Linked DNA regions of Anaerobacillus alkaliphilus. The protein of the gene in region 1 interacts with the protein of each later gene in a pairwise test. Links are inferred from orthologs where the notes say so. Each region holds a gene or a part of one and is shown in the gene's direction. Other genes may lie near its edges. The genes, in order: DS745_RS22025 and DS745_RS15185.

What was found.
Region 2: the proteins of DS745_RS22025 (region 1) and DS745_RS15185 interact in binary tests that used the Escherichia coli proteins (3 or more experiments, as listed by UniProt). The link is inferred for Anaerobacillus alkaliphilus from one-to-one orthologs.

The regions. Positions count from the first base shown.
Region 1 is NZ_QOUX01000047.1:328,065-345,719, forward strand. What follows is about bases 8,444-11,432. They hold DS745_RS22025 (sulfate/molybdate ABC transporter ATP-binding protein), read left to right. Parts: upstream 8,444-9,394; coding sequence 9,395-10,471; downstream 10,472-11,432. Other genes in these bases: cysT (sulfate ABC transporter permease subunit CysT), read left to right, coding at 8,444-8,502; cysW (sulfate ABC transporter permease subunit CysW), read left to right, coding at 8,518-9,405; DS745_RS22030 (Fur-regulated basic protein FbpA), read left to right, coding at 10,597-10,767; DS745_RS22035 (hypothetical protein), read left to right, coding at 11,234-11,432. Outside these bases: DS745_RS21965 (fluoride efflux transporter FluC), read left to right, coding at 1-382; fluoride efflux transporter CrcB, read left to right, coding at 379-762; modA (molybdate ABC transporter substrate-binding protein), read left to right, coding at 884-1,669; DS745_RS21980 (hypothetical protein), read left to right, coding at 1,910-2,383; DS745_RS21985 (class I SAM-dependent DNA methyltransferase), read right to left, coding at 2,439-3,074; DS745_RS21990 (S-ribosylhomocysteine lyase), read left to right, coding at 3,341-3,793; DS745_RS21995 (PLP-dependent cysteine synthase family protein), read left to right, coding at 3,837-4,763; DS745_RS22000 (bifunctional cystathionine gamma-lyase/homocysteine desulfhydrase), read left to right, coding at 4,760-5,893; DS745_RS22005 (YezD family protein), read left to right, coding at 6,293-6,472; DS745_RS22010 (sulfate ABC transporter substrate-binding protein), read left to right, coding at 6,499-7,566; more of cysT, read left to right, coding at 7,669-8,443; more of DS745_RS22035, read left to right, coding at 11,433-11,518; DS745_RS22040 (ABC transporter permease), read right to left, coding at 11,639-12,895; DS745_RS22045 (ABC transporter ATP-binding protein), read right to left, coding at 12,888-13,790; DS745_RS22050 (VOC family protein), read left to right, coding at 13,967-14,347; DS745_RS22055 (potassium channel family protein), read left to right, coding at 14,654-15,310; and 3 more genes. UniProt on the Escherichia coli protein: Part of the ABC transporter complex CysAWTP involved in sulfate/thiosulfate import. Responsible for energy coupling to the transport system.
Region 2 is NZ_QOUX01000045.1:194,738-203,109, reverse strand. Bases 4,920-7,814 are described here. They hold DS745_RS15185 (glutamate-5-semialdehyde dehydrogenase), read left to right. Parts: upstream 4,920-5,690; coding sequence 5,691-6,938; downstream 6,939-7,814. Other genes in these bases: proC (pyrroline-5-carboxylate reductase), read left to right, coding at 6,999-7,814; proB (glutamate 5-kinase), read left to right, coding at 4,920-5,679. Outside these bases: DS745_RS15215 (low molecular weight protein-tyrosine-phosphatase), read right to left, coding at 122-592; DS745_RS15210 (hypothetical protein), read right to left, coding at 754-1,041; DS745_RS15205 (Y-family DNA polymerase), read right to left, coding at 1,302-2,564; DS745_RS15200 (TetR/AcrR family transcriptional regulator), read right to left, coding at 2,702-3,271; DS745_RS15195 (SDR family NAD(P)-dependent oxidoreductase), read right to left, coding at 3,356-4,144; more of proB, read left to right, coding at 4,588-4,919; more of proC, read left to right, coding at 7,815-7,832; DS745_RS15175 (ion transporter), read left to right, coding at 7,947-8,372. UniProt on the Escherichia coli protein: Catalyzes the NADPH-dependent reduction of L-glutamate 5-phosphate into L-glutamate 5-semialdehyde and phosphate. The product spontaneously undergoes cyclization to form 1-pyrroline-5-carboxylate.

The DNA.
Region 1 (17,655 bases):
AGGGGTAGGTGCAGCTATCGGCACTATTTCTCGATATTCATTAAATCTTTTAACACTTGAGTCTGGTTATCCCTATGGAACCATCATTGAAAATTTATTTGGCAGTTTACTTTTAGGTTTTTTAACCGCTTGGTTCTTTGTTTTTGTACCGAAGGAATGGGTAAGAACGGGACTAGGAGTTGGTTTATGTGGTGGCTTTACGACGATGTCGACGTTAGCAGCAGACACGTCATTTTTAATGAACCATTATACGGTTTTTGATGCGGGGTTGTACGTGTTTGGCACTATGTTTGGTGGAATTATACTTGCATTCATTGGGTATCGTGCAGGATCAGTAATAGCTAAGAAAACCAGACAAAAGAAAGAGGTGAATCCAGCATGAAACTACTGCTATTAGTGGTTGGAGGCTCCATAGGAGCGATTTCACGTTATTTATTAGGATCGGCCTTTATGAAACGTTACCCTAACCCTCCAATTCCGATTGCGATGTTATTTGTTAACTTAGTAGGCTCTTTAGGTTTGGGACTATTTTTCGGTCTTTCCTTTGGTGGAACGCCACTAGGAGCGTATGATGATCCACTTTATTTAGCAATCGGCATAGGTTTCTTTGGTGCATTTACAACCTTTTCTACTTTTAGTGTGGAAGCCATCCAACTTTCTATCAAGAAACAATGGAAAAAGCTAACGGCGTATCTTTCACTTAGTATCGTTGGGTCAATTGTTTGTTTTTTTATTGGATTACATGTAGGTAGTTTCTTGTAAGCTCTACCATTAAATAAAATATAAGAAATTACACTTAACAATCTGTTCACAAGTCCTTGGTTTTTTATCTAAATTTATTAGTATAATATATTTAATAAATTTGAAGGAGATATATGTACTCATGGTAAAAAAGAAATTTATACTTACAGTATTTTTGGTAGTTTTGTTATTCATCGCAGGTTGCGAAGATCAGTCTTCAGACAATGACGCTAGAGAAGAATTAACAGTGGCTGCAGCATCAGATTTAACGCTTGCTTTTAGCGAAGTTGGCCGGCTTTTTGAAGAAGAAACAGGCACAAAAGTTGTCTTTTCATTTGGTTCGACGGGACAATTGGCAGACCAAATTGAACATGGTGCACCATTTGACATATTCGCAGCTGCAAATAAGAAATTTATTGAAAACTTAAATGAAAAGGATCTCCTTCTAACTGACACTATGCAAACTTACGCATTTGGACGTATCGGAATTGCAACAAGAGCAGATAGTCAATTACAAGTTGAACAAATAGAGGATCTACTAAAATCAGAAGTAGTTAAGGTAGCAATTGCAAATCCTGAACATGCTCCATATGGTCTGGCTGCAAAACAAGCATTTGAAACAACTGGTGTATGGGACGAGTTAGAAGAAAAGCTTGTATTTGGTAGAAATATCTCAGACACTCTTACGTATATTGAAACCGGAAATGCTGAGGTGGCGATCATTGCACTTTCGCTAGTAAAAAAAGATGAAGTTAATTTTCATATCATTGATGAGCAAATGCATGCTCCTTTAGAGCAAATGTTAGCCATTACAAAGGCAACAAAACAAGAGGAAATCGCTCGCGAATTTACGAGTTTTATCTTCGGTCCAATTGGCAAACCGATTATGGAGAGCTACGGATTTATCGTTCCTACCCAATCACAATAAAGGTACTAGTAACAAAAAAAGCAGCCATTTCCCTAAACTTAAGGGAAATGGCTGCTTTTTTGAAATTACTTAAGGGACCCAACAAAGTAGTAATACAATAACCAAACGGGCTGTTAATTCACAAAAAATCTTCATGTAAATCCTACCCAATTCAGGGAATAAAATTAAAATGACAATTACTATTAACGAACCTATAATGAACTAGTCCAAAGACAATTCAGCTTGAAAAGAGGAACCAGAGTGTCAAAAAAACTTTTAGGTATCATTCCATTATTATTTATTGGTTATTTTGTATTTCAGAATCTATCTGGAAATACTGATTTAATGCTAACGTATTTAGAGGAAAGCGACGAATTAGCGCATGAGTATTATTTTCTGTTGGAAAATGAAGCTCAAATTGACAATGAGGAAGAGCTAGAAAACTTTACTCGTGTGGTTCTGATTCCTTCATTAGAAGAGATCATAACTAAGTCTGAAGCTTACGGAGAGACAATCGAGAAAGAAGAGTTGAAAAGTGTTCATATGATCCATAATGATGCACTAAAAAAGCATCTCGAAGCAGAAATTGCCTGGGTTGAAGGCAACGAAAATCAAGCAATGGAACTGTACGGAGAGTCTGATATGCTATTTTTTGAATATGAAGAAGAATTAAATAAACTCGCCAAAAAATGGGGAGTAGAAATTGAATGGGAAGAATGGGAAGAAGAAGTATAAATAGTAAAAGTAGCCGTGCTTAACGGCTACTTTTCTTTGTAGTAATTAAAACAACTTAGAGCTTTGTTGCATCAATCATCCAAACAAAAGGATTTAACTGTTCGAATTGTACTGAAAATCCATTTGCTTCAAAGATACTTCGTAAAACTGGAATAGTCGTATAGTATTCTGTTTCTAAATCTTGTGCTAGGTTTAGAAATCCTTTTTTCTTAGATGACTGAATGACATCAGCTTTTGTTGCTTCACTTTCAAAGACAGTGTCTGCAAAAACAACTTTGCCATTCTTAGCAAGTAAACTACTATACTTAGAAACTGCTTCTGCTTTTTCAGCATCGGTCAGATGATGGAATGCATATGTGCTAACAAAAGCATCAATTGACATATCAGTTTGAAACTCTAGAAAGTCACCATTTACTATGGTTGCATTAGACAATTTCTCTTCAGCTTTTTCTCTCATTGTAGTAGATGGTTCAAAGCCAACAACACGATGACCGTTTTCCAAAAGTTTTATAGTTAGATTTCCTGTGCCCACTCCGAATTCAACGATATTTCCTTTTACACGATCTGTAACTGCTTGAAGGATTTCATCGTAATTCGAGAAAACTTCTTCATATTCAAGGTCTTTCCCTGACACTGAATGATCGTAAGATTCTGCCCAATTATCAAATAGTTCAACGAATTCACGTCCCATGAGCCTAACACTCTCCAATGCTATAAAGTATATAAATCCTATAAGCATAGTATGATATAATTTTTAAATTTGCAACAATTAATATACAAAAAAACTATAATTTTATTGCTAAATCCACTAAAGTAAAGACCTGGTATGATTTTAACCTGAAAATAATAATGCGAATATAATGTTAAAACTAATTGACAAATTGTATTTTAAAACATACTATACAGGTAGGAATAATAAATATATAGATTGGAGAGGTTATCGTGGAGATTAAAAAAATGAACGTTGAAAGTTTTAATTTAGATCATACAAAAGTAGTTGCTCCATATGTAAGACTTGCGGGCGTGAGTGAAGGACAACATGGAGATAAACTTTTTAAATATGACATACGCTTTACACAACCAAACAAGGAACACATGGAAATGCCGTCTTTACACTCATTAGAGCATTTAATGGCAGAGTTAGTTCGTAATCATCACCAAACGATTTTTGATGTTAGTCCAATGGGGTGTCAAACTGGATTCTATCTATCGGTGATTAATGATGATAGTTATGAAACAGTCTTAGAAATTCTTGAAAAAACGTTAGAAGATGTGTTGGTTGCAACCGAAGTACCTGCTTGTAATGAAGTACAATGTGGTTGGGCTGCTAGTCATAGCTTGGAAGGTGCGCAAGAGATTGCCAAAAAAATGCTAGCGAAAAAAGACCAATGGAGAAATGTTTTCTCATAAACTATGAAGTTAGTAAAAGAGCTTCCAAAAGGGGTGCTTGCATGTGAAGTATTACAATAACATAAAAGAATTAATCGGTGGTACACCAATTGTAAAAATAAATCAGCTTGATGTTCCGAACGGAGTGAACGTATTCGTGAAATTAGAGTACTTTAATCCTGGTGGAAGTGTGAAAGATCGTTTAGGCAAGAAGTTACTTCAAGGGGCGCTTGAAGCTAGACAACTTCAAGAAGATGGGGTTGTGATCGAGCCTACAGCCGGTAACACAGGGATCGGGTTAGCATTAGCAGCCGCAGGAACGAAGATTAAGGTCATATGCGTCGTACCACAAAAATTCAGTATGGAAAAACAAACATTGATGAGGGCGTTAGGTGCTACCGTTATTAATACTCCAACCTCAGAAGGGATGGAGGGAGCAATAAACAAAACAAAAGAATTATTGAAGGAAATTCCTAACTCATATAGCCCTCAACAATTTACCAATGAAAATAATCCTACTACGTATTTTGAAACTTTAGGTCCAGAATTGTACGAAGACCTTGATGGGAACATTGACATCTTTGTGGCTGGAGCTGGGACTGGCGGAACGTTTATGGGAACCGCAAAATATTTAAAGTCAAAAAATAAGCAAATAAAGACTGTTATAGTTGAACCTGAAGGCTCAATTTTAAACGGTGGTATTTCAGGACCACATCGAACAGAAGGAATTGGAATGGAGTTTTTACCTCCTTATATGGACACAGCTTATTTTGACAGTATTTATACAATTTCTGATGAAGCAGCATTTAAACGAGTTAGTGAACTGGCTATTCATGAAGGAATGTTAGTAGGTAGCTCTTCAGGGGCGGCATTTGAAGCAGTCATAAGAGAAGCTCAAAAATCTCCTCCAGGTACAAACATTGTTACTGTATTTCCAGATAGTAGCGAGCGTTATTTAAGTAAAAATATATATGAAGGTGATATTAGATGAGAAAAAAAACACAGATGATTCATGGAGGAATTCCTAGAGATGAACAAACTGGAGCTGTATCCATACCGATCCATCATGCTAGTACTTTTAAACAAGATGGTGTAGGAAACTTTGTGTATGAGTATGCAAGGACTGGTAATCCAACAAGACATGCATTAGAAGAATTAATTAAGGATATCGAAGGTGGATATCGTGGGTTTGCATTTGGTTCAGGAATGGCTGCCATTTCTGCTGTGATGAATTTATTTTCTTCAGGTGATCATGTTATTTTTACAGATGATGTGTATGGCGGCTCGTATCGTTTAATGACAAAGGTGTTAACGAAATACAATATTGAAGTAACTTTTGTGGACACAAGTGACATTCAAGAGGTAGAAGCTGCAGTACGAGACAATACCAAAGCTATTTATGTCGAAACACCTACAAATCCACTATTAAAGATTACAGATATAGCCAGCATTTCAAACTTAGCAAAAGCAAAAAATCTACTTATGATTGTCGACAATACCTTTAGTACACCATACTGGCAAAATCCACTTGACCTAGGCGCAGATATCGTATTGCATAGTGCCACAAAATATTTAGGTGGACATAGTGATGTTGTTGCAGGACTCGTTGTTGTTAACTCTGAAAAGCTTGCCACTGATCTTCATTTCATTCAAAATTCTATCGGTGCAATCTTAGGACCTCAAGATAGCTGGCTATTAATAAGAGGAATAAAAACACTAGCGATTCGAATGGAAGAAATTGAAGAGAATGCAAAGAAAGTAGCTAATTTCCTTGTAAACCATCGACAAATTTCAAAAGTGTATTATCCTGGTTTTGAAAGTCATAAAGGTCACACGATTCACTTAGAGCAAGCCAGAGGTTTCGGAGGAATGATTTCTTTTGACGTGGGTAGCAATGACAAAGCAGAAGATGTATTAAAGAAAGTAAAGTATTTTACATTGGCAGAAAGCTTAGGTGCTGTTGAGAGCTTAATTTCCTTACCAGCAAAAATGACACACGCATCTATTCCTCGCGAACGCCGCCTAGAACTAGGAATTACTGATGGCTTAATTAGAATTTCGGTAGGCTTAGAGGATGTTGAAGATTTAATTGAAGATTTACAATCAGCTTTACAAGATTAATAGCCAATATTTAGTAGGATTTTGTTGGGAAAGTAACTATATTGCGTTTAAATTCTTACTTGACAGATAAGAATTATCAGAATAATATAAGTAATATAAATTTAGAAAAAAGTAATGCTGATCGGTCACCCGAAGGCTTGTACTCACTTAAATGATAAAGTGAGTATAAGTCTTTTTTGTTTTTAACCCTTACAGCCATAACTAAATTCTGCAGCTAATTATGCTTTTAATTCTGAGTTTACATATGTGTTTAATTGGTGAGGGGCAAGCTGGAAATTTAATTTAGATTTTGAGGAGGTGATGTATGCTAGCAAATCAACTATATGGATGGTTGAGACCATTGGCAAACCTAAATTTTATTTCTGTAAAAAACGCTAGAGTAGATAGGAGGAACTTTCAATGGCTAATGCGGATATCGAGAAACTCGAAAAAATTAAATCGTACATTGAAGGAATTGAATTTGGATCGGTTGTTGTTACCATACATGATGGGAAAATTACGCAAATAGATCGGAACGAGAAAATTAGATTTTCATTCGAAAAGAAGAAGGAGCACCCTGATAATTCTAAATTAAGATAAAAAAAATAACTAAGGAGTGAAACAGCATGAACAAAGTAATGAAACGACTTACATCAAGTGTTTTTCAAATTAGCTTAGCAGGTATTTTATTAGTAGGGTGCTCTCAAAGTACAAATAACGCAGAAGTCGGGAATTCAGGCCAAGCGACTACTAAAGAGGCGAAAACAATAGAACTACTAAATGTCTCGTATGATCCTACGCGCGAGTTTTACCGGGAGTTTAATCAGGAGTTTGCAGAATTTTGGGAAGAGAAAACTGGAACTAAAGTGACGATACAACAATCTCACGGGGGGTCAGGCAGTCAAGGAAGATCCGTCATAGACGGTTTAGAAGCAGATGTGGTTACCCTAGCCTTAGCCTACGATATAGATGCTATACACGAGGCGAGAAATTTACTCCCTGCAAATTGGCAAGAGCGCCTAGAAAATAATTCATCGCCTTATACATCGACCATAGTTTTTTTAGTTCGGAAAGGCAATCCAAAAGGAATAAAGGATTGGGATGATATTGTTAAAGAAGGTGTTTCTGTAATTACACCAAATCCGAAAACATCAGGTGGTGCGAGATGGAATTATCTCGCAGCATGGGGTTATGCGCTTGAAGAATACGGGACAGAAGAAGCTGCCATTAACTTCGTAACAAAATTATACAAGAACGTTGCAGTACTTGATTCGGGGGCAAGAGGAGCAACTACGACATTCGTAGAACGAGGTATAGGTGATGTTTTCTTGTCTTGGGAAAACGAAGCATTTTTAGCGGTTAATGAACTAGGTGAAGATCAATTTGAAATTGTAGTACCTTCAATTAGCATATTAGCTGAACCTCCTGTGACAGTGGTTGATACAGTCGTTGATAAGAAGGGAACACGGGAAGTTGCTGAAGCATACTTAGAATTCCTCTACACTGAAGAAGGGCAAGAGTTGGCAGCTAAGCATTATTATCGACCGAGAAATGAGCAAGTACTTGCAAAATACGCAGACTTTTTCCCGGAGATCAATTTGTTTACAATTGACGAATTCTTTGGTGGCTGGCAAAAAGCACAAAAAGAGCATTTTAATGATGGTGGTTATTTTGATCGAATTTATCAGCCATAGTTTCAAAACTCAGTGGGGTATAAAGCCCCACTGAGTTCTAATAGAACAACAGTAAAACCTAAATTTAGGTTTATTTTTTACATGATGATGGGAGTGACAGTATTGAAAGGTTGGCGGTTTAAAGAACATAGTATATTACCAGGATTTGGGCTTACTTTTGGTTTTACGATGTTCTATTTAGGGTTGATAATAATTCTTCCACTCTCAATGGTGTTTATCAATACAGCTTCAATGGGCTGGAGTGATTTTTGGTCGACTATTACTGAACCGAGAGTTGTGGCTTCATATAAACTTAGTTTTGGGTCAGCTTTTGTTGCGGCAACAATTAATGCAGTGTTCGGTGTTTTAATAGCATGGGTCTTAGTTAGGTATCAATTCCCAGGTAAAGCTTTCATTGATGGCCTAGTTGATTTACCATTCGCCTTGCCAACTGCTGTCGCCGGAATTGCATTGACAACTCTATACACTACAAACGGTTGGGTGGGGAAATACCTAGACATATTTGGAATTAAAGTTGCATTTACCCCGCTAGGTGTCATTGTGGCGTTAACTTTTATTGGTCTACCATTCGTAGTTAGGATTGTTCAACCTGTACTTATTAACATGGATAAAGAAATAGAAGAGGCTTCTGCCAGTTTAGGAGCTAATCGTTGGATGACATTTAGAAAGGTCATTTTTCCTCTTCTCATTCCAGCCATCTTAACTGGATTTGCCCTTGCTTTTGCTAGAGCACTTGGCGAGTATGGATCTGTTGTGTTCATCGCAGGTAATCTTCCAATGAAAACAGAGATTACCCCGTTAATGATTATGACAAAGTTAGAACAGTATGATTATGAAGGTGCTACTGCTATTGCAGCATTCATGCTTGTTATTTCATTTTTGATGTTATTCATCATAAATTTAATCCAGTGGTGGAGTAATAAACGTCACGCATAAAGGAGAGTGAGAAAGATGGCTGGAACGTTACCTGCTACAAATCGTGGTTCATCTACTATTGCATTAGGACCAACAACAGAATCGCCTTGGATAAGAAGAATATTAATAACAATTGCATTGTTGTTTTTACTACTATTTCTTGTTTTACCTTTGGCAGCAATTTTTATTAGAGGTTTTGAACAAGGCTTATCGGTGTATATAGCTTCTATAACTGAACCTGACGCATTATCTGCAATTAAACTGACTTTACTCGTTGTAGTTATTGTAGTTCCATTAAACACATTATTTGGCATTGCAGCAGCTTGGTGTATCTCAAAGTTTCAGTTTAAGGGAAAAAATTTATTAATGACATTCATCGATTTACCATTTTCCGTATCGCCAGTTATTGCAGGTCTTGTATTTATCTTGTTGTTTAGTGCTCATGGTGTTTTTGGACCATGGTTACTAGAACATGGGTTTCGGATTATTTTTTCTGTACCAGGAATAGTGCTAGCAACAATTTTTGTAACTGTACCATTTGTTGCAAGAGAGTTAATACCTGTTATGCAAGCACAAGGAACAGCGGAAGAAGAAGCTTCTTTAACGCTAGGGGCAAATGGTTGGAAAACGTTTTTATATGTAACTCTTCCTAATATCAAATGGGGATTATTATATGGAATGATCCTATGTAATGCTCGAGCCATAGGGGAGTTTGGTGCTGTTTCTGTAGTTTCTGGTCATATTCGTGGATTAACAAATACGATGCCACTTCATATTGAAATTCTATACAATGAATATCAGTTTACTGCCGCTTTTGCTGTTGCGTCACTAATGTCTATTTTAGCGATTATTTCATTAATTTTAAAACACTTCATTGAATGGAAAACCGAGAAAGGAAGAGGAGGCTCTAGCCATGTCCATTAACATTCACAACATATCAAAATCATTTGGTTCTTTTGCTGCACTCAATGATATTAATCTATCAATTAAAACGGGTGAGTTAGTCGCTCTTCTCGGACCATCAGGGTCAGGAAAGACCTCCTTACTACGAATTATCGCTGGTTTAGAAGAGCCAAATCAAGGTTCCATCTTTTTTGAAGAAGAAAATGTAACAAAAGTTAAAACAAAAGAAAGAAATGTTGGCTTTGTTTTTCAACATTATGCGTTGTTTTCACATATGTCTGTAGCTGATAACATCTCTTATGGCTTAAGAGTTCGTTCAAGAAAAACAAGACCCTCAAAACAGAAAATTCAAGAGAAAGTAAATGAGTTATTATCTTTAGTGAAACTAGAAGGATTGCAAGATCGCTATCCAGCTCAGTTATCAGGTGGGCAAAGGCAAAGAGTGGCTTTAGCAAGAGCATTAGCTGTTGAACCTAGAGTCCTATTACTTGATGAACCGTTCGGTGCGTTAGATGCGAAAGTTAGAAAAGAACTACGCCGTTGGTTGCGCAGATTACATGATGAATTCCAAGTGACAACCGTATTTGTTACACATGACCAAGAAGAGGCACTTGATGTTGCAGATCGGGTGGTTGTGATGAGTAATGGCAAGATTGAACAAGTTGGCAAACCTGATGAAGTGTATGAGCAGCCGAATAGTCCATTTGTTTATGACTTTTTAGGTAACGTAAATATCTTTAAGGGCCGTATTCACAAAGGAATAATGAACGTTGGTAATTTTGAATTGAATACACCGGAATTTACTGATAAAGAAGAGACCGAAGCATTTGGTTATGTCCGACCACACCAAATGGAAATTAAAAGAATTTTAGATAATCATAGTAACGCAATAGAGTCAGAAATTTCATACATTCATGCTGTTGGGCCGATTGTTTTTATTGAACTAAATCGTGTTGATACTCAAGAAATAGTTGAAGTCGAATTGACCAAAGAGCAGTTTGATGAACTAAAGTTAAAAGAAGGAGAACGTGTATTTGTAAAGCCGAAAGATCTAAAAGTATTTATACCTAGTGAGTACACAATTTAATAAATGTACTTAACAACTACCGGATGACCGGAGGGCCTATTTTCATATGAAAATGGCCTTTTTTACTAATATTTTATCATGGTAATTTATGGAGTATTAAGAAAAGAAGGGAGATATATTGTCTTATGGGTGAATTGAGAAATGCTGTAGAAGCAAGGAAAAAGAAGTTAATAATTAAAATAATTGCTTCAGGAATTTATAAAATCAATGATAGTCACCTATTTGAATGTACATTATCTGATATTGAGAAAATATATCAAAACTTAGCCTCCAAAAGGAAATCTTCTAGAATTTGATGGGGTAAGTGGGGGATGAGTGGCTCTTTAATTTATTGTCACGTTAATAAATAGAGTAAGAAGCAGAACAAAAACGGATGTTTTGAAATATATCCTAGTAGAAATGAGCCTATTTTCTGGTTTTTTCTATGGAAGCGGACACAGATGCACTTATTTTTGCGATTTTACTAGTTTTTTCGCTTTCGCGGACACAGATGCACTTATTTTACAATTTAAGCTCCATTTACAGCCAATTTAACTAAAATAACGTCCCCTGTGTCCGCGAAACTTGAAAAAAGGTTGTTTTTGAAAAAATAACGTCCTCTGTGTCCTCTAATACAGTCAAAACTGTAAACTAAGAACTCATCACTGAATTCAGCATATATCATGAAAATTTATTTTACATAAGACACTTACCCAAGAACATTTACCCACCACACATATACTTTAGTATAAAAATAGAGGAGGCTAAAAAGTGGAACATACGATCAATCACGGTCATTATACAACAGATCAGAGATTTGGATTAGGTGGATTTGGCCCGGGCTTTGGCTTTGGTCGCCCAGGCTTCGGTTTTGGGAGGCCAGGCTTTGGGTATGGTAGACCAGGCTTTGGGTATGGTAGACCAGGCTTTGGTTTTGGTGCACCGTTTGGATTTGGCGTACCGTTTTTAACAGGGTTAGCAGCTGGAGCATTACTAACTCCACCACCACCGGTATATGTTTATCCGCCATACCCGTACTATTATCCGCCATATCCTTACTATTACTAAGATAGTATAGATGTATCTAAACTAAATATCTTCGACAGGTAGCCGTCCAAGAGAATTAGAAAGAAAAAAGTAACGATTAAGCCCTTCTAAAAGGGAAGACCGTTACTTTTTTCTTATCACTTATTTTTCTTTTTTACCTAGAGTAAAAGCTTGCTTAAGACCTTCTTTAAATGAGAACTTCCCATACATTAGTACTCCGCCTTTGTAAATTCGTGCGGCAAAGATATTAATCAAAATTACACTAACGACAAGGATGCTAAGGATAAGGATAATTTCCCAGGCTGGTACCGCCGTCATTCCCATGCGAAGGAATAACAGCTGCGGGGTAAAGAACGGGATATAGGATAAAACTTGAATAAATGTAGCATCCGGCACGTTAAGACCGAACATAGACACGAACAAGGCAATCATTGCTAGAAATACTAACGGTTGAATCGCTTGGTTTACTTCTTCTGCACGGCTCACTAGAGCGCCTAGCATCGCAGCAACCCCACCATATAATAAGTACCCAAGTAATATTAACAAGATTGCATAACCGATCAGTGACATATCAATTACATCACCAAGCATTGTATCAAGAAATTGTTCACCACTAACTAGATAGCCAAGATATGCGGCTAGTAAAATCGCTCCTATGTTTACAAAACCTGAAAGTCCAATTCCGATAATTTTTCCAAACATTTGAGTGACAGGATTGACACTCGATACAATTAGCTCCATCACTCTTGACGATTTTTCTGTAGCAACTTCTGTCGCAATCATTGATCCAAATAAGATGATAATCATGTAGATCACAAAAACAAGTGCATAAACCATCCAGTATGATTGCATATGGCTTTCTTCAGTTCTTACATCGCCATTTTCCGCTAGAGGTAATTCGCTAAATTGAACAGGACTGTAAATCATCGCTAGTTCCGCTTCGTTTAAACCTAGTTCATTGGTAACGACTGTTTCTTTTACTCGTTGGATATCTAATCGAATTTGCTGACCTAATCGAAAGTCAGTTCCAGGTCCATATAATGTTGCTTCTAGATTTAATAGATCGCCCGATAAACCAAGAACAAACTCATAGTCATTATTTTCTACTTCCAACCGAGCAGATTCAATATCACCATCAGTATAGTTTACATAGAAAAATTCCCCAGTTTCATGCGAAAATAGCATTTCTGCAAACTCTTCATGTTCCGTTTCCATCACAACAGCAACCATTGTTTTTTCCTGCTCTTTGTCATCGTCACCTGAGAATAGGTCGATGATTGTACCAAGATTCATTAAAGCAAACACAATAATTGAAATAATGGCAGTCGACCAGATAAATGCTTTCGATTTCAGTCTTTTACTGGCAGTATGTGTGACGGTAATCCAAAAGTTATTCATCTGCATCACCCCCAACTTTATCTATGAAAATATCATGTAAAGACGGCTCTTCAATTTCAAATTTACGGACAAACCCTTTTTCCGTGATTTTTTGAAAAATATCTTCAGCAACTCGCTCGTTTTCTACTTTTACAGTCGCCCCGTCCCTGTGTTTTTCGATTTCAATCACACCAGAAATAGAGTGGATGAAATCAAGCTCATAATCGGCACGAATACTGATGCTTTTCATTCCATAAGAACGTTTAATATCTCGTAAGTTTCCTTGAAGCACTGGTTTGCCTCGTTTTAACATAATCAAGTCTTCACATAATTCTTCGACATTGCGCATTTGGTGACTTGAAAATACGATCGTCGTTCCAGTTTTTTGAAGGTCAAGGACCGCTTTTTTCAACATGTCAGAGTTGACTGGGTCAAGTCCACTAAAAGGTTCGTCTAATATGAGGAGCTCTGGCTTATGTAGGACTGCCGCTAGAAATTGAATTTTTTGTTGATTCCCTTTAGAAAGTTCTTCTAGTTTTTTATTTTCATATTCAGGAACTTGGAAGCGCTCAAGCCAATGACGCATTTCTTTGATGATCTCTGGCTTCTTCATTCCTTTAAGTCTCATCAGATAAATAAGTTGTTCCTTTACTGTTAGCTTAGGAAAGAGTCCTCGTTCTTCTGGAAGATAGCCAACTAGATGTGTTCGTTTATAGGTGATACGTTCACCATTCCAAGTAACCTGACCCTCCGTTGGATCTAGCAGTCCTAAAATCATGCGAAAAGAGGTCGTTTTGCCAGCTCCATTGGCACCAAGCATACCAAACATTTCTCCCTTTTCGACTTTTAATGTAACACCATCAACGGCAAGATGGTTATCAAACTTCTTCTTTATACCGTTAATTAGTAAAGTCATGTTATTTCTCCTTTCCTGTCTAAATCATAATCTATTATATAGTAATTACTTTGTTTAATACGATTAGAAATGGAATAAGTTTCAAAAAATTTGTAATAAGAAGAGGATGTTCTTGTTCAGAAGGTTTTTTCGTCGTTGATCTCGAAAAATAATAGAAAATAAGTTGGGGGTTGAAAATGAAATTATACCGAGTAATACTACCAGTTTCAGATATAGAGGAAGCAACAGTGTTTTATCGCAAACTTTTAAATATAGAAGGGAAGAGGGTTTCAACTGGTAGGCACTATTTTGACTGCGACGGAACCATCCTTGCCTGTTTCGATCCGAAAGCTGATGGAGATAATTATGAGGCACAGCCTAATCCTGATTATATCTATATTTCTGTCGCTAACCTTGAAGAGATATTTGAGAAAGTTTGTCAATGGAATACCGCTTTAGTAAAAGCCACGATTAAGGTTCAACCTTGGGGAGAGAAATCATTCTATATGAAAGATCCCTACGGAAACCCAATTTGTTTTGTGGATGAGAAGACGGTGTTTAGAGGGTTAAACAACTAAAAAATTATATTGACAAAGAAATAAAACAGGAGTAAATTAAGTTCCATAATAAAGATAAATTTAATACCTACACCTTTTATTCGCTGAATCTTTATGAGCGGGGGAACCACTTTAGATAGCAATTTCTATCTTGGGGTGAGTCTTACTTTTGTAAGAGGGGATACTCTCAATCCCTAATCCGACAGCTAACCTCGTAAGCGTTAACTAGTATCTTTTCGAGAGAAAGGTCTTAGGGTAACCCGAAGACCATTCTATTTGTGATGGTCTTTTTTCTATGGTGTGAGGTAAAGAGGAGACAAGAGAAAAATGAAAAAGCAGTTTGCAGTAATCGGACTTGGGAGATTTGGGGGAAGTGTTTGTAAAGAGCTTTATGAGATGGGGCACGAGGTTCTGGCAATTGATTTAAATGAAGACAAAGTTAACGATTTTACTAGATTTTCAACACACGCCGTTGTGGCAAATGCAACAGATGAAAGTACACTATTATCGCTAGGGATACGAAATTTCGAACACGTGATCGTGGCGATCGGTGACAACATTCAGGCAAGTATCTTATGTACGTTGCTTTTAAAGGAATTACAAGTAAAGCAAGTTTGGGTTAAAGCACAAAATCAATACCATCATAAGGTGGTTGAGAAAATTGGTGCAGACCGAATTATTCACCCGGAACATGATATGGGAGTTAGGATTGCTCATTATTTAGCTTCTGAGAAAATTATCGATTATATCGAGCTATCACCAGAATTTAGTATTGTCGAACTAATGGCCACGCAAAAAGTGTCTTATCAAACCATTGCTGATCTAGACATCCGTGCAAAATACGGATGTACAATACTAGGATTAAAACGTGGGGAAGACGTCATTATCTCACCGACCCCAGATCAACTAATCTTTGAAAAAGACATTATTATATTAATAGGCTCAAACAACGATATTAAAAGGTATCAGGAAGAAGGCCTATAATCATGTATACTCAAAAAAAAGGCATCAATATCCGACTTACGTCAATTCAAATGATTGTCTTATTTTACGTAGGAGCTGTCATAATTTCTACGATCCTATTTAGCCTTCCAATCGCCTTGAAACCTGGGGTTAATCTTAGTTTATTAGATACTATTTTCACCGCGGTTAGCGCCATTAGTGTTACAGGTTTAACTGTTGTTTCAACAGCTGATACATTTAGCGTACCAGGTACGTTTATTCTGGCATTCGTACTTCAATTTGGCGGGATTGGGATCATGACTCTAGGAACGTTCATTTGGCTTTTACTAGGGAAAAAAATTGGGTTAAGAGAACGCCAGTTAATTATGACTGATCAAAATAGAGGGACATTTGCTGGTCTTGTTCAATTAATGAAAGAAATTCTAAAACTAATACTACTGATTGAGTTTATTGGTGCTGTCATTTTAGGACTGTATTTTTTAACGTATTTTCCGACTTGGCAAGAAGCTTTCCTTCAAGGTTTTTTTGCGTCAGTTAGTGCAACGACGAATGCAGGATTTGATATAACTGGGCAGTCCTTAATTCCTTTTGCCAACGATTATTTTGTACAGACCGTTAACATCATCTTATTAATCCTCGGTGCCATTGGTTTTCCAGTGTTAATGGAAGTAAAAGATTTTATTAAAACTAGAAAGGAAAAGAAGAAGTTTTACTTTTCCCTTTTCACAAAATTAACAACGATTACCTTTTTCAGTTTAACAATTGTTGGGATGTTGTTGATTTTACTTTTCGATTGGTCAGGATTTTTAGGGGATAAGACTTGGCACGAAAAATTCTTTTATTCCTTATTTCAATCGGTTACGACGAGAAATGGCGGACTTGCGACAATGGACGTTAGTGAATTTTCAACGGCAACTCAGTTAGTTTTAAGCGCACTGATGTTTATAGGAGCATCGCCAAGTAGTGTAGGCGGTGGGATAAGAACGACAACATTTGCGATTGCTTTATTAGCCATTTTTTCATATTCACGCGGAAAGAAATCGGTCAAGGTCTTTCGAAGAGAATTAGATCCTGAAGATATCATTAAGTCGTTTGTGGTCATTTGTGTTGCCGTTTTTATTTGTGGGCTTGCGGTTGTTATCTTGTCAGCCTATGAGCCGTTCCCATTGATGCACATTATTTTCGAGGTAGCTTCTGCATTTGGAACCACAGGGTTATCGATGGGAATTACTCCTGAGTTGAGTGATGTTGGTAAACAAGTCATTATTGTCTTAATGTTTATTGGTAGGATTGGTATTTTTTCATTCTTATATATTGTAAGAGGAAAAGAGGCACACGACCATTTTCATTACCCAAAAGAAAAAGTAATTATTGGTTAACTAGAAGACTTAGTTCATTGCATTAGCAGGGAACTAAGTCTTGACATATGGGCATCCATTATGCAATGAAGTAAGATAGAAGGTCTCAAAAAACTCAACTTATGCACTATTGTTAGATGAGAGAGTGGGATGGAAGATAAACCTACTATGGAGGAATTTTAGTTTAAGGGGGAATAAAATTGACTAAGGTCTTGTTACACATCGAAGGGTTTGCAATACTTTCATTAAGCGTTTATTTATATGGATACTTTCAATTTAGTTGGCTATTATTTTTCATTTTATTATTTGCACCAGATATTGCAATGGTTGGTTATGTAATAAGTAATAAGGTTGGGTCAGTTGCATACAATTTATTTCATACATACAGTGTACCTATTATTCTCATTTTAGTGAGTGTAATGTTCAGCAATCTTACTCTATTATCAATTGGTTTCATCTGGTCTGCACATATTGGTATGGATCGAATGCTTGGGTACGGATTAAAATATTCAACAGCGTTTAAAGATACACACTTAAATCGGGTGTAGTTGTATAAATAAAAGGAAGCCTTTATTGGCTTCCTTTTATGTTGAATTTATATGTTTTCAGCACGTAATGAAAGTGTAGAACCTATCAAATTTTATTTTTGTCTTCTTATAAAAACTACTCCTCGAGAGTAAAGTTTCAGTTCTTCTATTAATTGTTTTCTACTAGAGTCATCGATTGTAAACTGAACTCCATAGGATGAATTTTTTACCCATAATACATTTCCTGTTAGCTTTATTTCTTCTTCGTTCAGTTTAAACGTAATCTCAATTTCAATATTACGATGTGTAACAGGCAGGGTAAAGGATGTCGATAATTTTAAGCCCCCATCGCTAATGTCATCGATCTGTGCACTACCAAGCTTACTATTAAATTCTTGTTCTCCTACTCTAATTATCTTAAATGTACAAGCGATCGGCTCCTCAAACCGATAACGAAATGTGTCCTGACGGCGATACCTCA
Region 2 (8,372 bases), on another replicon or contig:
ATTCCCGCTAAACCTAGAACAATGCCTTTGTGGCTTAATTTGAAAAGCAGCGCTCTTTGCGAAAATAGCCATATAAAAAGACAAAAAGCTGACTATTTTTTTAATAGGTCAGCTTTTATTTTTAAAGTTCATGTTTATTCCGGATATGTAGAAGGAGTTTCTCACAAGCCTCATCAACTAATTGATAAACCTCGTTAAAATTCCCTGTAAAATAGGGATCGGGCACGTCAACTTTACTTGCTTCAGGAATAAAATCTAACAGTCTGCCAATTTCTCCTGAAGTATCTCTTCCCTTTAACCGGTGTAAATTCCCTAAATTTTCTGCATCCATGGCAATAATATAGTCAAATTTCTTTATATCCTCGTTTTTGACTTGTCTTGCAGACATACCGGAGCCATCGATACTATGCTCCTTTAATATTTCTAGTGTACCCTCATGAGGAGGTTTGCCAATATGCCAGTCACCCGTCCCAGCTGAATCAATAAAAAATTCTTTTTCCAGTCCTGCTGATGTAACTTTATTTCTAAAGATAGCTTCTGCCATCGGTGATCGACATATATTTCCTAGGCATACAAATAATACGTTTATCATCCTTACCATCCTTTATCAATTTATAGTTCATATTATAGCTTTTCTATCTTTTTCTGCAATCATCCACTTCTTTTGTTTTACAAGTAGAAAAGGAAAAATCCTCTCAATACGACGAGAGGATTGGTGAAAACAAGTATTATAAGTGGCTTAACCGACCACTCTTATTTAAAAATTTCTGTATGCTCTTTTTTAATTTTTGCAAGAATATCTTCTACTGTTTTGTATTCTTGCCCAACGCGATAGCTCTCAATGCTTCGTAAAGAACAACTACAATCAGGATTACCTTGAAGAATTTGAACTATTTCCTCATCATCACATTCTATTTCTTCGAACATATTTCCTTCACAGTTACAATCACTGTTTGCAAATTTTTCATAAATAACAAAAAAGTCGTCTTTTGTTTCCTCTGTGAAAAATTCTGTTGTCTCAATCAAATCTTGAACAATCACGCCTTCACTTCCCATTCTTGTTTTTTAAATACCTTTTTGCATCCTTACTATAACATCTTTTCTAAGTAAATGAAGTAAACAAATTGTGAAGAATGTTTTACAAAATTCCGAACAAATTTAAAGTTATTCGATTTAATGAATTTCATCAGTCATTAGTATCGTAGGTGGTTATAAATTCAATCAATTGTAATGTCTATTATATTTTCTATAGGGACGACATATGACTTGTTCTACGATCTTTAATAATTTCCCCCTACCCCTTATGCTTTATGTCCACCAACAAGCTTGCTACGATGCTTCGCTGTCCCAGCTTTCGTATAGGATACTGCTCGAAGTAGCTTATCTGAACCATGCTTCTCCCTAATAAAGTCCATAATATAGCCAAGATCTCTTTGACGAGGTTTATTAGGATTGAGGAAACTAAGCTGAATTTGGTCATCACTAACTACATTTGAAAGAGCGATTGAAATACTTCGAACTGTTTCCCCACGATAATATCGACCAAATAGTTGTAAACAAGCGTCATAAATCTCAAGCGTAATATTTGTGGCTGTTTGCAATGTTGTCGATCTATGGAAGCCTCCGCCTGCTTCATCCTTGCTATAACCGATACCTAGACTGATCGTTCTTCCTGCTTTTGTAGCTGTTCTCGCACGCCTTGCGACTTCTTCACACATTTCTAATATGACATGCTTAATTTCTTCCAGGTCTTGATAATCGCGTAATAAAATTTGGCTTTTCCCAAAGCTGATTTGGCCCTCCACAATCGGTGCACCTAAATCTGAAAGGTCAACCCCATGAGCATGATAATAAAGCTGATTCCCCATAATTCCAAAGTTTTTTTCAAGTAATGATAACGGAGCTTCTGCCAATTGACCGATTGAAAAAATTCCTAATTTATTTAATCGTTTCTCCATTCTTGACCCAATCCCCCACATTTCACGTAACGGAGATACAGGCCAAAGCTTTTTCTTCACATCACTGTAACCCCACTCTGCAATACCTGCTTTTTTAGCTTCTAGATCAAGGCAAACTTTTGACAGTAGCATGTTAGGGCCAATTCCAATGGAACAACTTAATCCAAACTCAGCTAGCATATCTTCTCTAATCCGCTGTGCGAGCTGCCAGGCACTTCCCCAAAGCCGCGTTGTTCCTTTCACATCAAGAAAACTTTCATCAACGCTATATGTATGGATAGATTCTAGAGGAACGTATTGATTAAAAAATGATGTTAACCTAGTCGAAACTTGCAAATATGTTGACATTTGAGCATTGACAATTTTAATTCGAGGGTCTTTTGGAATTTCAAAAAGACGATTTCCTGTTTTAATTCCAAAATCAGATTTTAACCTAGGTGTTGCAGCTAAAACGATGCTTCCATCCCGTTCCGTATCTCCAACTACAGCCAGATAAGCTGTTAACGGATCTAAACCTAGAAGAAGAGCTGAACAACTAGCATAAAAACTTTTCATATCAATACAGAATATCGTCCTTGCTGGTAATGACGGATAATCAATTCGCATTTCTCTTCCTCCTTTACAAATACGCTAATAAACCAAAAGAGAACGTACATTCTTATTATAATCTAAATTATAACGAATATACGTTCTCTTTTCAATTTGAAAAAAATGGGACTGAGCATCTACCCCAATCCCATCAGTTACGTTGTTGCTCCAATCCCGTTAAACAAAATTTCTAAAACCGTTTCCCCCCACTCTTTCTCGTGTTTTTTCATCACATTTGGAACTTGGATGGCATTAAAGATCATACTAGCAATTACTACTGTTTCTAGATCAACTCGAATCTGTTTAGCAGCTTTCCCTTCCTCGATAAGCTGGCTCATTCTCTCATAAAGAAACTCATGGTCACGCTTTAAATTAATTAACGATGCTTCCACTTTTGAAGAATGCTCAGGATCAATAAACGGAATAATGAGTGCGATTTGATGCAATTGCGAGTATTTCAGAAAGATTTTCACCATATCCCTCAATTGAGTGATAGCATCACTTTGTTCAATCTTTTGACACTCTTCAATAATTGTATCTAAAATATACACCAAATAGTCTGTAATTAGCTCCTCTTTACTAGCATAATATTCATACAACGTACTTCTACCGATCCTAAGCCGCTCTGAAAGAGCTTTTAAGTGAAACCCACGATAGCCTTGTTCAATTAATAGTGATTCTGTAGCTGAAAAAAGCACTGCTTTTTCAACCTTTTTCTTAGCCATTATATATCCACCTTTAACTAACATTTTTTTACATTATATACTACCCTTTGTTTTAAAGACAAAAGATATAACTTCAAAAAAGGCTTATTTTTGGCTAAGCTTCTTTCCTGCAAACTTCTCAACTAGTCCTGGAAATAGCTGATAAAGAGTTGTTCCAACTCCCATCCAATTAGGTAAATTAAGTTCTCGTTTAGGCTTGTCTACGAGTTGGAGGATTTTTTGTGAAACAAAAGCCGGGTCCAGCATAAATCTTTCAACATTTTTCGTATAGTTTCCTGTCAAATCAGCACGGTCAAAAAAAGGTGTTTTGATCGGTCCGGGATTAACAGAGCTAACGAAAATATTCGTATCCGCTAACTCCATTCGAAGACTGTTTGAAATAGCTAAAACTGCATGCTTCGTCGCAGAATAAACACTAGATTTCGGTGTGGCTAGCTTACCAGCTTGTGAAGCTATATTAATAATGTGACCTGTATTTTCCTTAAGCATGTTAGGAAGTGCTGCTTTAGTACAAGAAATAAGCCCAAAAACATTCACAGCAAACATACCTTCAATATCTTCTGTTTTGGCTTCAAGGAACGTATCAAAAATCGCATATCCGGCATTATTAATTAAGACATCAATTTTCTGATATTTTTCTAGAATTTGCGCAAAGACATCGGAGACCTCTTTATTATTCGTAACATCTAGTGTGTAGTAGGGCGCCTCAATACCGGTTGTTTTTATAATTTCATCACTTGCTTGTTGTAGCTTATTTGTCGAGCGTGCTAATAGAATGGGTATTCCACCTTTTCTGGCAACATCTTTCGCTAATGTTAAACCAATCCCACTTGAAGCACCTGTAATTACAATAATCTTATTGTTCACTTTCATTATCCCTCCGACTCTTTGTCCATTAAAAAGATGTTTCAACTATACCAAACTTCTTTCTAAATTTTAAATATAATGGCCTTTACTTCAGTATTGAAGTTTATTATAATTCATATCCGTAAAGCTTAGCTAAAAAAGTATTGACAGTGTCATACGAATATCAGATAATTAGAAAAACTTACTCGGTTAAAGTGTTGAAAGGGACTAGTAAATAACGTTTTCGCGAAAGAGAGTGGAATTCACCGGCTGAGAGATTCCATCGCCATAAAACCTATTGAACCTGCCCTAGAGCTGTTAGGCCAAAACCTAACCGTTACCAGCGTTAATGGTATTGAGAGGACATCTTTTTAGATGTCAATGAAGGTGGTACCGCGGATATAACTCTTCCGTCCTTTTTAAGGATGGAGGAGTTTTTTTATTTATCTAACAAAAATGAGGGATTAATTATGAGTAAGCAACGAATTGTTGTCAAAATTGGCAGTAGCTCATTAACAAATAATAAAGGTGGCTTATGCAGAGAAAAACTGATCGAACACGCCAATGCATTAGCAAGGCTTAAACAACTAGGTCATGAAGTGATTTTAATTTCATCAGGAGCTGTAGCTGCTGGTTTCACCAAGCTTGGTTATCCTTCAAGACCAGTGACAATTGCAGGAAAGCAAGCAGCTGCAGCAGTAGGGCAAGGGTTGCTGATGCAAGGATATGAAGAAGCATTTAGCCAACATAGCATCGTTGTAGCACAACTGCTGTTGACCCGGAACGACTTTTTAAGTCAGGAACAATACAGCAATGCCTACGCTGTTTTAACCGAGCTACTTGCACGTGGTGTAATCCCAATCATTAACGAAAACGATTCTACCTCTGTAGAAGAGCTTACTTTTGGCGACAATGATATGCTCTCTGCTTTAGTAAGTGGACTTATACACGCGGATTTTTTAGCAATATTAACAGATATAAATGGACTATACGACGAAGACCCTCGTAAAAATCCAGGTGCCAAAAAATATCATTATCTCCCGACAATTACTGATGAATTACTTACCCAAGCAAAAGCTACTGGCTCTAAAGTTGGTACAGGTGGAATGAGATCTAAAATAGAAGCTGCAAAAACCGCTGGTTCTTTAGGCGTTCAGGTATTTATAGGTACTGGCCAAGGCCAAGAGAAATTAACAGATATTCTCCTAGGCAAGGGTGACGGTACCTATATTGGAACGACCAAAAAATTGGTAAGAAATAAAAAGCAATGGATTGCCTATCACTCAATGACGAATGGGAGAATTTTCGTTGATGATGGTGCAGCTCAAGCCATCGTCGCAAAAGGGAAAAGTTTACTCCCTGTAGGTATTCAAGAGATATCTGGGAACTTTCAAAAGGGAGATGTTGTCGAGGTTGCAACTGCCCGCGGAAAGATTATTGGCAAAGGTCAAATAAATTATTCCGCTGAAGAACTACGCTCAATAAAAGGAAAAAACAGCTCTGAAGAAAGAACGGCATTTGTTGAGGCTATTCACCGTGATCAATGGATTACATTTTCATAAGGAGGTACATCATGAATGAACTAGTATCAAAAGCGCAGAAAGCAAAAGAATTAACAGGATTACTAGGAGCTTCTTCCACAGAAGAAAAGAATAAGGCATTAGTAAAAATTAGTAAAGCTTTACTGAGTCAAATCCCATACATTTTAAAGGAAAATCAAAAGGACCTCGATGCCGGGAGGAGTAATGGCTTTTCAGAGGGATTACTCGATCGACTAATGCTATCAGAAACTAGGATTAAAGATATGGCATCCGCCCTGACTCAGCTAGCAGAACTAGATGATCCTGTTGGCGGTGTAACCTTTGAAGATACAAGACCAAACGGCTTGAAGTTAAAAAGAGTTCGGGTACCTCTAGGTGTCATTGGGATGATCTATGAGGCAAGGCCGAATGTAACCGTTGATGCTGCTAGTCTGTGTTTAAAAACTGGTAACGCTGTAATATTGAGAGGGAGTTCTTCAGCCATTCATTCTAACAAAGCATTAGTACACGTGATTCACCTTGGACTCCTAGAAAGTTCAATTCCTAAAGAAGCAGTACAGCTAATAGAGGATACTTCACGAGAAACAGCTGAAAAAATGTTTAAATTAAATGACTACTTAGATGTATTAATCCCACGAGGCGGAGCATCTCTTATTCAATCAGTAGTAGAAAAAGCTTCAGTCCCTGTTTTAGAAACAGGTGTAGGTAATTGTCATATTTTTATTGACGATACTGCGGAGCATTCAATGGCGTTAGATATTCTGATTAACGCAAAAACACAACGTCCTTCTGTCTGCAATGCCTGTGAAACTGTTCTCGTTCACGAGGAGTGGGCAAAGCTTCATTTTTCAAGTCTAGTTAATTCTCTTATTACCCATGGTGTTGAACTACGCGGCGATGACCACGCAGTAAGGCTAGATTCACGAATTGTAAATGCTACTGAAGAAGATTGGGCAACTGAATTTTTAAATTTAACATTGGCGGTAAAAATTGTAACTTCCGTAGAAGACGCCATTTCCCATATTAACAAATATGGTTCAAAACACTCCGAAGCGATCATTTCGGAAAACAGCAATCATGTAGAGAAGTTTTTTACATTTGTAGATGCTGCAGTCCTCTATCATAACGCATCAACTCGCTTTACTGATGGGTTTGAATTTGGTTTTGGAGCGGAAATTGGGATAAGTACACAAAAGCTTCATGCCAGAGGTCCGATGGGTTTAGAAGCTCTAACTTCAAGCAAGTATATTATTTTAGGGAATGGTCAAATTCGTTCTTAGTAACCAACAACTTTAGTGGAGTAACGCTGTAAGTGAAAAAAGGCAGAGGAGATGGGGTTTATGTTAACAAATAAAAAAGTTGCTTTCATTGGGGCAGGAAGTATGGCAGAAGCTATGATTTCTGGAATACTAAAGGAAAAGGTGCTTTTGCCTCAACAAATTTTCGTAACAAATCGAAGTAACAAGGAAAGACTTCTCCTTTTACAAGAACAATACGGTGTGAAAACTTTTTCAAATAATCAGGAAATACTCTTAGAAATGGATATTGTGGTTTTTGCAATGAAACCAAAAGATATTGCTGAAACGATCGCAAAAATTAGGCACTATACTACGGAGCAACAATTATTCATTTCCGTGCTTGCAGGTGTATCAACGTCCTGCATCTCACAATTGCTTGGGCATAATGCCCCAATCATTCGAACAATGCCTAATACCTCAGCCGCAGTTGGCGAGTCTATTACAGCAATCTCTTCTGGAAACTTTGCTGAATTGGAGCATTTAAACATGTCAGAAGAGTTATTTAAGGCAATTGGGGAAGTCGCGATCGTTGAAGAGGAAAAGTTAGATGCGATCACTGGTTTATCAGGGTCAGGTCCCGCTTACATTTATTATTTAATAGAAGCAATGGAAATCGGTGCTAAAGAAATTGGTCTGGATGAACACTTAGCAAAAAGCTTGATTGCTCAGGTACTGATTGGAGCGGCAGAAAGGATAAAATCGACAGACCTTTCATCAAAAACATTATATAAACAAGTAATGAGCCCAGGTGGTACAACTGAGGCAGGCTTTAAAGTTCTTGAGAGCTACCACTACCAAGAAGCAATGGTCGAATGTATTAAACGCGCTGCCGCACGTTCGACGGAACTAGGAAAGTTATATTCCAATGTGAAGTAATTAAAGCTGGGGAAACCCAGCTTTAGTTATTATTAGAAGAAAAACTTTTATTCTACCAGAAGATTTAGTAAAATTAAATTTGTGTCTTAAAGTATGAAAAAATCGGAGGAACTTATGTCTGAAGGAAAGAAGGAAAGTATTCAACAAAAAGTAAGTAGAATTGTCATGCATAAATATTTTACAGGAACAATTCTTGGATTAATTATGTTTAATGCTATAGTTGTTGGTATTGAAACATACCCTACGATTTACAAAACTCATAAGGAATTATTCTTCTTAATAGATAAGGCTTTAATTTGGATTTTTACAGTAGAAATTATTTTAAGGATGATTGCTGAAAAGAAGTTGAGTAACTTCTTTAAGAGTAGTTGGAATTGGTTTGATTTTTTGATTGTCGCCGCAGGACACATCTTTGTCGGTGCTCATTTCATAACAGTACTACGAATTTTACGTGTACTTCGTGTGTTTAGAGCTATTTCCGTTATTCCATCATTGCGCAAATTAGTTGATGCACTTCTTTTAACGATTCCAGCTCTAGGA